2 regions of the Starkeya sp. ORNL1 genome follow, and region 2 is predicted to be linked to the other one. Evidence: predicted binding sites of a transcription regulator. Region 2 holds the regulator's gene; the other holds the start of a gene.
What was found. Region 2 encodes PhoB, which activates phosphate uptake and scavenging genes when phosphate is short. Its sites were predicted from a motif close to TGTCATNNANCTGTCAT; they were not measured.

Region 1: a site for PhoB is predicted at 2,590-2,606, ahead of G3545_RS01350 (esterase-like activity of phytase family protein). Genes of this name have one in related genera too.

What each region holds. Positions count from the first base shown of each region.
Region 1 covers NZ_CP048834.1:281,218-286,870, forward strand. Annotated here, with positions in the region: gene G3545_RS01335 (TRAP transporter large permease subunit) at 1-446, opposite strand, end outside; gene G3545_RS01340 (TRAP transporter small permease subunit) at 446-1,048, opposite strand; gene G3545_RS01345 (TRAP transporter substrate-binding protein) at 1,230-2,357, opposite strand; gene G3545_RS01350 (esterase-like activity of phytase family protein) at 2,667-4,880, shown strand; gene G3545_RS01355 (iron ABC transporter permease) at 5,088-5,653, opposite strand, start outside.
Region 2 covers NZ_CP048834.1:3,843,666-3,849,318, forward strand. Annotated here, with positions in the region: gene phaZ (polyhydroxyalkanoate depolymerase) at 1-307, shown strand, start outside; gene G3545_RS18255 (hypothetical protein) at 351-851, opposite strand; gene G3545_RS18260 (hypothetical protein) at 851-1,312, opposite strand; gene G3545_RS18265 (helix-turn-helix transcriptional regulator) at 1,583-2,536, opposite strand; gene phoB (phosphate regulon transcriptional regulator PhoB) at 2,659-3,360, opposite strand; gene phoU (phosphate signaling complex protein PhoU) at 3,381-4,094, opposite strand; gene pstB (phosphate ABC transporter ATP-binding protein PstB) at 4,122-4,946, opposite strand; gene pstA (phosphate ABC transporter permease PstA) at 4,954-5,653, opposite strand, start outside.

The DNA.
Region 1 (5,653 bases), 2.7 Mb from region 2:
GCGCAGACCACACCCGCCGCGAGCTTGGTGTCGTAGCCGGCGCGCAGCATGGCCGGGAAGGCGAGCAGGCCCATTAGCGTCACCACCGCGCCGACGATGCCGGTGGCAGTGGCGAACAGCGCGCAGGTGGCGAGCGTCGCCACCGCGAGCGAGCCGGGCAGCCAGCCGGCGGCGAGCTGGATCGATCGGAATAGCCGGTCGAGGATGTTGGCGCGCTCGACCACGTAGCCCATGAACAGGAACAGCGGGATCGAGATCAGCACGTCGTTCGCCATCACTGAATAGGTGCGCTGCACGAACAGATTGAAGATGCTCGGCCCTTGCGTGAAGTAGCCAAAGCCGACGCCCAGCGCCATCAGCGTGAAGGCGATCGGGAAGCCGAGCATCAGGAAAATGAGGAAGAGAAACAGCATCAACACGCCGAGGGCGGGATCGGAGAGAAACATCACAGCGATCCTCGTGTGGTGGCTTCGCGCTCGGCCAGATTGGCGGCGGCTTCTTCGAGGATGATCTTCTCCATCTCCTCGACGTCATGCAGGCGCTGCGGCCAGTCGCCGGTGCGGATGCAGATGATGCAGCGCACCACCTCGACCACGCCCTGCAGCAGCATCATCACGCCGGTGATCGGGATCAGCCCCTTGAATGGCCAGATGATCGGGCCGTCCGGGCTGAAAGCGGAATGCTCGTTGAGCATGTAGGAGAGCTGGAAGTAACCCCAGCCGGAATAGATCAGCGCCAGAATGCCGGGAAAGTAGAACAGGAAGTAGAGCACGAGATCGCTCTTGGCCTGCGTCGTCGGCGCCCATTTGCGGTAGAGGAAATCGCCGCGCACATGGCCGTTGCGCGAGAGCGTGTAGGCGCCGGCCATCATGAACAGCGTGCCGTACAGCATCAGGCTGACGTCGTAGGCCCAACTGGTCGGGTCCCTCAGCACATAGCGGCAGAAAACTTCATAGGTGATGGCCAGCATCAGTATGACGATGCACCAGGCGAACAGCTTGCCGATGAACGCGTTCAACCGGTCGACGGCGAGCAGAACGGATTGCATATGGGCCTCGGGAAGGGCGGCGGGGCGCAGGGGTGACGAACATCCTTCGAGGCGCGCTGCACTCGCGCCTCAGGATGACGTCGCATTTGAAAGAACCACGCATCCTGAGGTGCCGCCGGAGGCGGCCTCGAAGGATGCTCGTAAAAATGGCGGGCGCCGCCTGCGCGGCGCCCGCCTGATCTCAGGCCTTGCTGAAGAAGTGATCGTAAGCAGTGCGGGAATCCACCTCGTACTGGAGGCGGAAACCGACGACGCGCTGCGCCCAGGCCTTCTGGCTGTCGATGACCTTCTTGAAGAACGGATCGGCGGAGAGGTTGGCGATCACCTTGTCCCAGGCGGCGAGCTGTGCTTCCAGCACCGGCTTCGGCGTCGGGATGACCTTGACACCGCGCGCCTTGATGGCCTCGAGGTCCTTGGAATAGCGATCCTGCGCCTTCCACATCATGTCAGAGGACGACGCATCGCCCGCGGCCTTGAGGATGGCCTGCACGTCCGCCGGCAGTCCGCTGAACTTTGTCTTGTTGAACAAGATCTCGAAGCATTCCAGCGCCTGATGGTAGCTCTGGATCATGTAGATCTTCGAGACGTCCGGGAAGCCAAGCACCAGGTCGGAAGAGGGGTTGTTGAACTCCGCGCCGTCGAGCAGGCCGCGGTCGATCGCCGGGACGATCTCGCCGCCGGGCATGATGGTGACCGCCGCGCCGAGTTCCTTGTTGAGATCGGCGCCGAGGCCGACGGTACGGTACTTCAGCCCCTTGAGATCATCCGCGCTCTTGATGTCCTTCTTGAACCAGCCGAGCGGCTGGGTCGGCATCGGCCCGTAGAGCATGCCGACGACATTGAGCTTCAGCACATTGGTGATCAGGTCGTCATAGAGCTCCTGGCCGCCGCCATAGCGTACCCAGCCGAGCAGTTCGTCGGCGTCCCAGCCAAAGGCAGGCGCCGTTCCGAACAGCGAGAAGGCCTTGTTCTTGCCGTACCAATAGGCGGAGACGCCGTGGCCGCCATCGAGGATGCCGGCCGAAACCGCGTCCGCCATCTGGAAGGCGGGAACGACAGAGCCGGCAGCAAGGATTTCGAGCTCGACGCGCCCGCCGGTCATGGCATTGACCCGCTTGACGTAGTCGCCGGCGAACTCGTGGAAGATGTCCTTGTTCGGCCAGGTCGACTGGAACTTCAGCTTGATCGGCGCCTGCGCGTGAACGGCGGGGGCGGCGACGGTAGCGCCGGCAGCGGCGGCAGCGGCGGTCGCGATGAAATTGCGGCGACTGGTGCGCGCTCCGGCGCGCTTCCCTGACGTTTCGGTCATGGATGGTTCCTCCTGTGGCGTTTTCCTCTACGGGACGTAGCCCGTTGGACGGTGATTTACTCACCTTGTCTCTAGGGGAAGGAGACGATGCCGTTTCGTCAAGCGCAAGCCCAAAAACATCGCGTATGGGGCGAATCCGCCTCTACAAAAGTAGTAGACGTTGGAAAATGCACGCGCCGCTGCCGCCGCGGCAGGCCGTGGCCTCCTATGGTTACCGGTTGCCGCATGGGCATGTCATCCGTCTGTCACGTAAGCGCGGTGGAAGTGCCGCACCGGCAGCCATGGCTGCTTTTTCATGGGAGGGATTTCATGCGCCCGACGCTTCTTTCCGGCGTTTCACTCGCCGTGCTGCTCGGCATTTCCGCCGCGCACGCGCAGACGACCCCGGCGTTCAACCGCATCGCCACCTTCAATGTCGTCGACAACCTGCCGGCCGATGCCGATCCCAAGAAGGGCACGGTCGCCGAAATCATCACCTCCAGCGAGGACGGCAAGACGCTGGTCTATACCGACAGCCCGGGCAATCGCATCGGCTTCGTCGATATCAACGACCCGGCGGCGCCGAAGGCGGCCGGCGTCGTGGCGCTCGGCGGCGAGCCGACCTCAACCGTCATCATCAAGGACAAGGCGTTCGTCGGCGTCGTCACCTCCGAATCCAAGGCGAAGCCCTCGGGTCACCTCGCGGTGGTCGATCTCGCCACCAAGAAAGTGGTCGCCACCTGCGACCTCGGTGGCCAGCCGGATTCGCTCGCCCGCAGCGACGACGGTTCCTTCCTCGCCATCGCCATCGAGAATGAGCGCGATGAAGAGATCAACGAGGGCGCCATTCCGCAGCTGCCCGGCGGCAACCTCACCTATTTCCCGGTGAAGGACGGCGCGGTCGCCTGCGCGGACAAGAAGATCATCGACGTCAGCGGCATCGCCGCCGTCGCTCCGGAAGATCCGGAGCCGGAATATGTCAGCATCAACGGCCTGAACCAAGTCGTGCTGACGCTGCAGGAGAATAACCACATCGTGGTCGCCGATCTCGCCACCGGCAAGATCGTCGCGAACTTCTCCGCCGGCTCCACCGCGCTCGATCATGTCGATACCAAGAAGGACGGCATCATCGATCTCTCGGGCTCGCAGAAGGAAACCCCGCGCGAGCCGGACGCGGTGCACTGGATCGACAATGACCGCTTCGTCACCGCCAATGAAGGCGACTGGAAGGGCGGCACCCGCGGCTTCACCATCTATGACAAGACCGGCAAGGTGCTGTTCGAGAGCGGTTCGGCGCCGGAGCACATGGCGGTGCGCCTCGGCCACTATCCGGACAAGCGCAACAAGAAGGGCATCGAGATGGAGGGCGCGGAAGCCGCGACCTTCGGCGGCGACAAGCTGCTATTCCTCGGCTCCGAGCGCGGCTCGCTGGTCTTCGTCTATCGCGACAAGGGCGGCGCCAATGCCCCCGAATTCCTGCAGGCGCTGCCGGGCGGCATCGGTCCGGAAGGCCTGCTCGCCATCCCCGCGCGCGACCTGCTCGTGACGGCGAGCGAGACCGACCTGCGTGAAGACGGCGGCATCGGTTCGGTCGTCACCATCTACAAGCGCGGCAACGAGAAGCCGGCCTATCCGACCATCTCTTCGGTCGACGGTCCGGACGGCCTGCCGATCTGGTGGAGCGCGCTCTCCGGTTTCGCGGCGGATGCCAAGACCCCGGGCAAGCTCTACACCGTCAATGACAGCGCCTATGCGCAGGGCCGCATCCTGACCGTGGACGCCACCTCGCTGCCGGCCAAGATCACCGCCGCCACCATCGTCACCCGCGACGGCCAGCCGGCCAAGGGTCTCGACCTCGAGGGCATCGCGGTGCGTGCCGACGGCGGCTTCTGGCTCGCTTCCGAAGGCAATCCGGAGAAGAAGGAGAACCCGACGCAGAACCTGCTGCTCAAGGTTTCCGCCACCGGCGCCATCGAGGAAGAGATCACGCTTCCGGCCGAACTGGCCGCGCAGGCGACCCGCTACGGCTTCGAGGGCGTGACCGTGACCGGCAGCGGCGCCGACGAGACCGTGTGGCTCGCGGTGCAGCGCGAGTGGAAGGACGATCCGAAGGGCCAGGTGAAGCTGCTGGCCTACAAGCCGGCGACCAAGAGCTGGGGCTATGTGCGCTACCCGCTCGATAGCGCCGGCAAGGGCTGGGTCGGCCTGTCGGAGATCAGCGCCTCCAATGGCGGCCTGATCCTGATCGAGCGCGACAACCAGGTCGGCTCGAACGCCAAGCTGAAGAAGCTGACCTATGTCTCGCTGAAGGGCGTGACGCCGGTCGGCCTCGACAAGAAGGACGCGCCGGTGGTGACCAAGACCACGGTCCGCGACCTGATCCCCGTCCTCGCCGCGCCGCACGGCTATGTCATCGAGAAGGTGGAGAGCTTCACCGTCGACGTGAATGGCGACGGCTACATCGTCACCGACAATGACGGCGTCGACGGCTCCTCCGGCGCGACGCAGTTCATCAAGATCGGCAAGATCGAAGTGAAGATGTGAGCTGAGAGGCTCGTATCTGGCTGAACGAAGCGATGGCCGGGGCTCGTCCCCGGCCATTTCGATTCTTGGAAGATAAGACGTCATCCCGGCCGGAGCGCAGCGGAGAGCCGGGATCGCGTGAAGTCCCGCTCGGCACCTCCCTGCGATCCCGGATCGGCCTGCGGCCGTCCGGCATGACACCCGGACAAACGCGATGACGTCGGGTGGTCAGGCTTCCACGATCTCCCGCCGGCCGGACTTCAGCGTGCGCATGGTGAAGACGTAGACCGGCACGCCGGAGACCAGCACCAGCAGCGCGGCGAAGGGGGCGGCGGCGGCGTAGGAGCCGTCATTGGTGTAGGACCAGACCTCGGTCGCCAGCGTCGTCACGCCGTTCGGCGCCAGCAGCAGCGTCGCGGTGAGTTCGCGCATCAGTTCAAGCACGATCAGCGCCAGCGCCGCGCCGACACCGGGCGCCAGCGCCGGCAGCGTCACCGCCATGAAGGCCTCGACCGGGCCGCGGCCGAGGGTGCGGGCGGCCTGTTCCAGCTCGGGCGGCACCAGTTCGGCGGTGGCGCGCAATGCCGACTGGGCCAGCGGCAGGAACAGGATGGCATAAGCGACCAGCACCAGCATGGTCGACTGGTAGAGCACCGGCACCCACCTTATGGCGACGAAGATGAGCGCCAGCGCCACCACCAGCCCCGGCAGGCCGTGCACTACATAGGGCAGGCGCTCGGCGAGGCGGGCAATCCGGCTGTGGTGGCGCATGGCGAGCAGCACCAGCGGCAGAG
Region 2 (5,653 bases):
GCTCGGCCGCATGACGCATCGCGGACTGCCGGTCGATCCCTCGAAGATCCGCAATGTCGCGCTGCTCACCGTCGAAGGCGAGAATGACGACATTTCCGGCGTCGGCCAGACCGAGGCGGCGCAGCGGCTGTGCGTCAACATCCCGGAAGAGAAGCGGGTGCATTATCTCCAGCCGGCGGTGGGGCATTATGGCGTGTTCAACGGCTCGCGCTTCCGCTCCGAGATCGCGCCGCGCATCTCCGACTTCATCCTCTCCAATAACTGGCCGAACAAGAAATCCAACAGTGCCCCGGCGGGCGTGGAGTAATTGACGCGAGATACCGGGGCGAGCCCGGTATCCGCTTCGCGCCTTACTCGTCAGCGAGGCGCTCGGGCAGCAGGCGACGCAGCCGAACCGCGAAGGGCCGCACCACGGCCTCATAGGGCGCACCCTCCGTGCGCAGCTGTTTCAGCTCGCCATATTCCTCCGCGACGAAGCTCTCCACCGCGCTCTTCTGCGTGGCGGTCATCTTCGGGCTCCTGGCCAATCTCTGGCGCAACTCGGCGAACAGCGCATCGATCTCGCTCTGCGGAATGCCGGCGAGATAGCCGCGCATGGTGGCGTCGAGCGCCGTCCTCCAGCTCGCCTTGCTGAAGCCCTCGCGGGCAATGAGACCCTGCCCGACCTCGTCGCGCTCATACCAATCGTCGGCAACCTCGTCGTGATAGGCGAGCGTGCCGAAGCTCGGTTGCAGCTTCTCGATCAGCCCTACCACCTTGCCGGCCTCCTGCGCGGTCAGTGCGGAGGCCGGCGAGGCGAGCAGCAGGGCGAACAGCGGCAAGAGTTTCATCATCAGGAGTGCGCGGCGCATCAGCGGCACTCCTGTGCCATGGCGGCCTGAGCCTGCGCGCCGGCCTGCGACTGGATGACCGAACCGCCGACCGAAGCCGCCTGCGCGGCGATGGCGCCGCCCTGCCCGGCCATGCCGCCAAAGCCTCCGACCATGGAGAGCGCACCCCCGAGCATCGCCGCCTGGGTCTGCTTGTTCGCCATCTCCTGCGCGGCGTCGGCGCAGCGCTGGGCAGCGGATTGCACTGCTACGATCTGCTTTGCCGACTGAGCGGAGGCTTTCGAGCCCGTGGCCGACCCTTTGACTGACGCAGCATCGCTTTCTGTGGGCGCTGCCGCCGCGCTTTCCGGGTTCGATTGGCGCGCTGTGGCGGTGCCGAGCGTCTGGTTGCACGCGGCCGTGGCGAGGCCGAGCGCGAGAAGTATCCATGCCTTCATGTCGTTTTCTTCCGCCTCCGCGGTGGTTGGTGCCGACCCAGCCACGCGGCGCGCCTGCGGCCCGCCGTCCGACGATGCGATGCCTACGACGGCAGAACGTTGAGCGTCTCGGCGCCCGGCGAACGAACTATGCAGGGGGCGAACAGGCGGGTCGGGATGAGCGGAAAACTGAGAACAGCCCTCATCCCCGGACTTGATCCGGGGATCCAGCGAAGCCGCACGCACCTCGTCGAAGTCTGGGTACCCGGGTCAAGCCCGGGCATGAGGGCGTATGGAGCGGGCCAAGTCGGCTCAAGCGAACTCTGAACCCGCCTCTCAAAAACGCCGGTGCATCGCCTCGGCGCGTACCTGCGAGGGGGTCATGGCGTAGCGGCGGCGGAAGGCGCGGTTGAAACTGGAGAGGTCGCTGAATCCCGCCTCGAACGCAATCGCCGCAATGGTGCGCCCGCCGTCCGGCGCGTCGAGCAGCCGGAAGGCGAAATCCAGCCGGCAGTCGCGCAGGAACTCGGAGAAGCTCGCGCCCTCCGCCTCGAACAGGCGCTGGATGTAGCGCGGGGTGATGCCCTGGCGGCGCGCCACCACTTCGATGCCGAGGCCGGGATCACCGAGCCGGGCGCGCATGTGCCGCTTCACCAGTTCGAGCCGGGCCGCACCGACGCCGCGCATGTTGCGGGCGCCGCCGCCTGGAACGGCGGCGTCGAGCAGCAGCGCCACCAGATCATAAAGATGATCCGCCGCGACGCGGCCGGCCCTCTCGCCTTGCGGCGGCGTGCGGCGGAGCAGGTCTGAATAGCCGGCAAACAGGTTCATGCCGGATGTCGCCTCGGGGAGGAAGTAGCAGGGCCGCTCATCGATGCGCGGCACCAGTTTCTTCAGCCGGGTCCGGTCGAGATTGACCACTTTCAGGCGGGTCTCGGGGAGGCGGCAGGAATTGTGCGCGCTCTGATCGATGATCATCAGGGCGCCGGGCGCGATCTTCACCGCGGCGCGGCCCTCGACCGAGGCCTCATGCTCCGTGGTGTGGATCATCAGCTGATAGGCGTCGCGCCCGTCATTCAGCATTTCGCGGGTGCGGGTGCCGGCGACCGGGGAATAGCTGGCCTCGGCGACCAGCACATTGCCGGGCAGCTGGAATGCCGCGAGCTCGACGCGGAAATTCTCGGGGTCCAGGGGACTGAATTCCATGCCGGCGGCGTGGCGGCCGACAAAGTCATGCACGAAGGCGAGCCGGTCCCGGCGCGGCACGTCGTCGGTGGAAAGGCGCTGCATCGGTCCCCCGCTAGGTATCGACCCAGCGAAGGGGTGGAGTGGACGGCCTGAATGTGCGGTGAACACGTGACGCAGCGTCCGCCCGGGACGCGCAATCGCCATCAGCGATGGGTGACGCCCGCTCAGTGCGCGCGGGCGAACATCTCGTTGAATGAGTAGCCGGAGCCGCGGACGGTGCGGATCGGGTCGGGCTGGCGCGGGCGATTCAGAGCCTTGCGCAGGCGCCCGACATGCACGTCCACGGTGCGCTCGTCGATATAGACGTCCTGGCCCCACACGCCGTCGAGCAATTGCTCGCGGGTGAAGACGCGGCCGGGCGACTGCATCAGGAACTCCAGCAGGCGGAACTCGGTCGGGCCAAGATGCAGCTCGCGTCCCGCGCGGTAGACCCGCTTGGTCTCGCGATCGAGCTCGATGTCGCCGGCGCGCAGCAGGGTGGCGATGTGGTCCGGCTTGGCGCGGCGCAGCAGCGCCCGCACGCGGGCGATCAGCTCCGGCACCGAGAACGGCTTCACCACATAGTCATCGGCGCCGGTGGCGAGGCCGCGCACCCGCTCGGTCTCCTCGCCGCGGGCGGTGAGCATCAGCACCGGCATGCGCTCGGTCTCCGGCCGGGCGCGCAGGCGCCGGCAGAGCTCGATGCCGGACAGGCCCGGCAGCATCCAGTCGAGGATGACGAGATCCGGTACGCTTTCGCGCAGCCGGGTCTCGGCCTCATCGCCACGCCCGACGCTTTCGACCGCGTAGCCCTCGGATTCCAGATTGTAGCGAAGAAGGAGGGTGAGGGGCTCCTCATCCTCCACGATCAGTATGTTGGTCGGCATGACCCGTCTTTCCGCTCAGATCAAGCAGGGAACGCCACGCTGGTGATGCTGGTGGTGTCCTGCTTCGGGCGTTCCTCGGCGGGAAGCTGGCCAGTCACCAGATAATGCACCGTCTCGGCGATGTTGGTGGCGTGGTCGCCGATACGCTCGATGTTCTTGGCGCAGAACAGCAGATGCGTGCACAGCGAGATGTTGCGCGGGTCTTCCATCATATAGGTGAGGAGTTCGCGGAACAGCGAGGTGTAGAGAATGTCGATCTCGCCGTCGCGCTTCCACACCTGGAGCGCGCGGGCGTCGTCGCGGCTGGCATAGGCGTCGAGCACCTCTTTCAGCTGCTCCAGCACCATGCCCGACATATGCTCCACGCCGCGCACCAGCTTCTGCGGATGGAACTCGCCGGTCAGCGCGAGGACGCGCTTGCCGGTGTTCTTGGCGAGGTCGCCGATGCGCTCGAGGTCGTTGGCGACGCGCATGGCGGCGACGATCTCGCGCAGATCGTGCGCGAGCGGCTGGCGGCGGGCGATGGTGAGGATGGCCTTCTCCTCGATCTCGCGCTGCAGCAGGTCCACCGGACCGTCGAGCACGATGACCTTCTGCGCCAGCTCGGCGTCGCGCTTGACGAGCGCCTGCACGGAATCGGCCACCAGCCGCTCCGCCTGGCCGCCCATCTCCACGACCTTGCGGCCAAGATCCTTCAGGTCCGCGTCGAAGGACGAGACGATATGCTCAGTCATGGGTCAAGCCTCTCACGTCGCCCGGCATCAGCCGAAGCGGCCGGTGATGTAGTCGCGGGTGCGCTGCTCGCGCGGATTGGTGAAGATCTCGTTGGACGGGCCGACCTCGATCAGCTCGCCGAGATAGAAGAAGGAGGTGAGGTCGGCGCAGCGGGCGGCCTGCTGCATGTTGTGCGTCACGATGACGATGGTGAAGTCCTGCTTCAGCTCGTCGATCAGGTCCTCGATCTTGGAGGTCGAGATCGGGTCGAGCGCCGAGGTCGGCTCGTCGAGCAGGATGACTTCCGGCTTCACCGCGATGGTGCGGGCGATGCACAGGCGCTGCTGCTGGCCGCCCGACATGCCGAGGGCGGAAGTGTGGAGACGGTCCTTGGTCTCCTCCCAGATGGCGGCCTTGCGCAAGCACCATTCGACGCGCTCGTCCATCGCCGCCTTGCCGAGGCTCTCATGCAGCTTCACGCCGAAGGCGATGTTGTCGTAGATCGACATCGGGAACGGCGTCGGCTTCTGGAACACCATGCCGATGCGCGAGCGCACCACGGTGGAATCGAGGTTCTTGCCGAGCAGGTCGACGCCGTCGAAGCTGATCTTGCCTTCGGCGCGCTGGCCCGGATAGAGCGCATACATGCGGTTGAAGATGCGCAGCAGCGTGGACTTGCCGCAGCCCGACGGCCCGATCATCGCGGTAACCCGCTTCTCGGGAATCTCGAAATTGATGTTCTTCAGCGCGTGGTTGTCGCCGTAGTAGAAATTCAGCTTCTCGACCTTGAGCTTGGTCGCGGCGGAGCCGACGACGTTGGCGCGGTTGACGGCGGCGGCGATGTCGAGGGAGGTGTCGGGTGCAAAGTTCATGGCCGGCTCACTTCATCTTCGCCAGGACAAGGCGGGAGAGGATGTTGAGGGTCAACACCCCAACGGTGATGATCAGCGCGCCGGCCCAGGCGAGGGCGACCCAATCGTCGAACGGGCTGGCGGCGTATTGATAGATGGCGATCGGCAGGCTGGCCATAGGCCGCGACAGGTCGATCGACCAGCCGTTATTGCCGAGCGAGGTGAAGAGCAGCGGCGCGGTCTCGCCGGCGGCGCGGGCGAGCGCGAGCAGGATGCCGGTGGTGATGCCGGCGCGCGCCGCGCGCCAGGTCACCATGGTCACGACCTTCCATTGCGGCGCGCCGAGCGCGAAGGCTGCCTCGCGCAGGCCGATCGGCACCAGGTTCAGCATGTCCTCGGTGGTGCGCACCACCACCGGGATGACCAGGATGGCCAGTGCGATCGAGCCGGCCCAGCCGGAGAAGCCGCCGAACGGCACGACCAGCAGCTGATAGACGAACAGGCCGATCAGGATCGAGGGCGCCGAGAGCAGCACGTCATTGACGAAGCGCACCACGCCGGCGATCCGGGTTCCCCTGCCGTTCTCGGCAAGAAAGGTGCCGCACATCAGGCCGATCGGGGTGCCGATCAAGAGCGCGATGACGATCTGGATCAGCGAGCCGACGATGGCATTCAGGAGGCCGCCGCCGGCGCCGGGAGGCGCGGTGATCTGGGTGAAGACGTGCGGG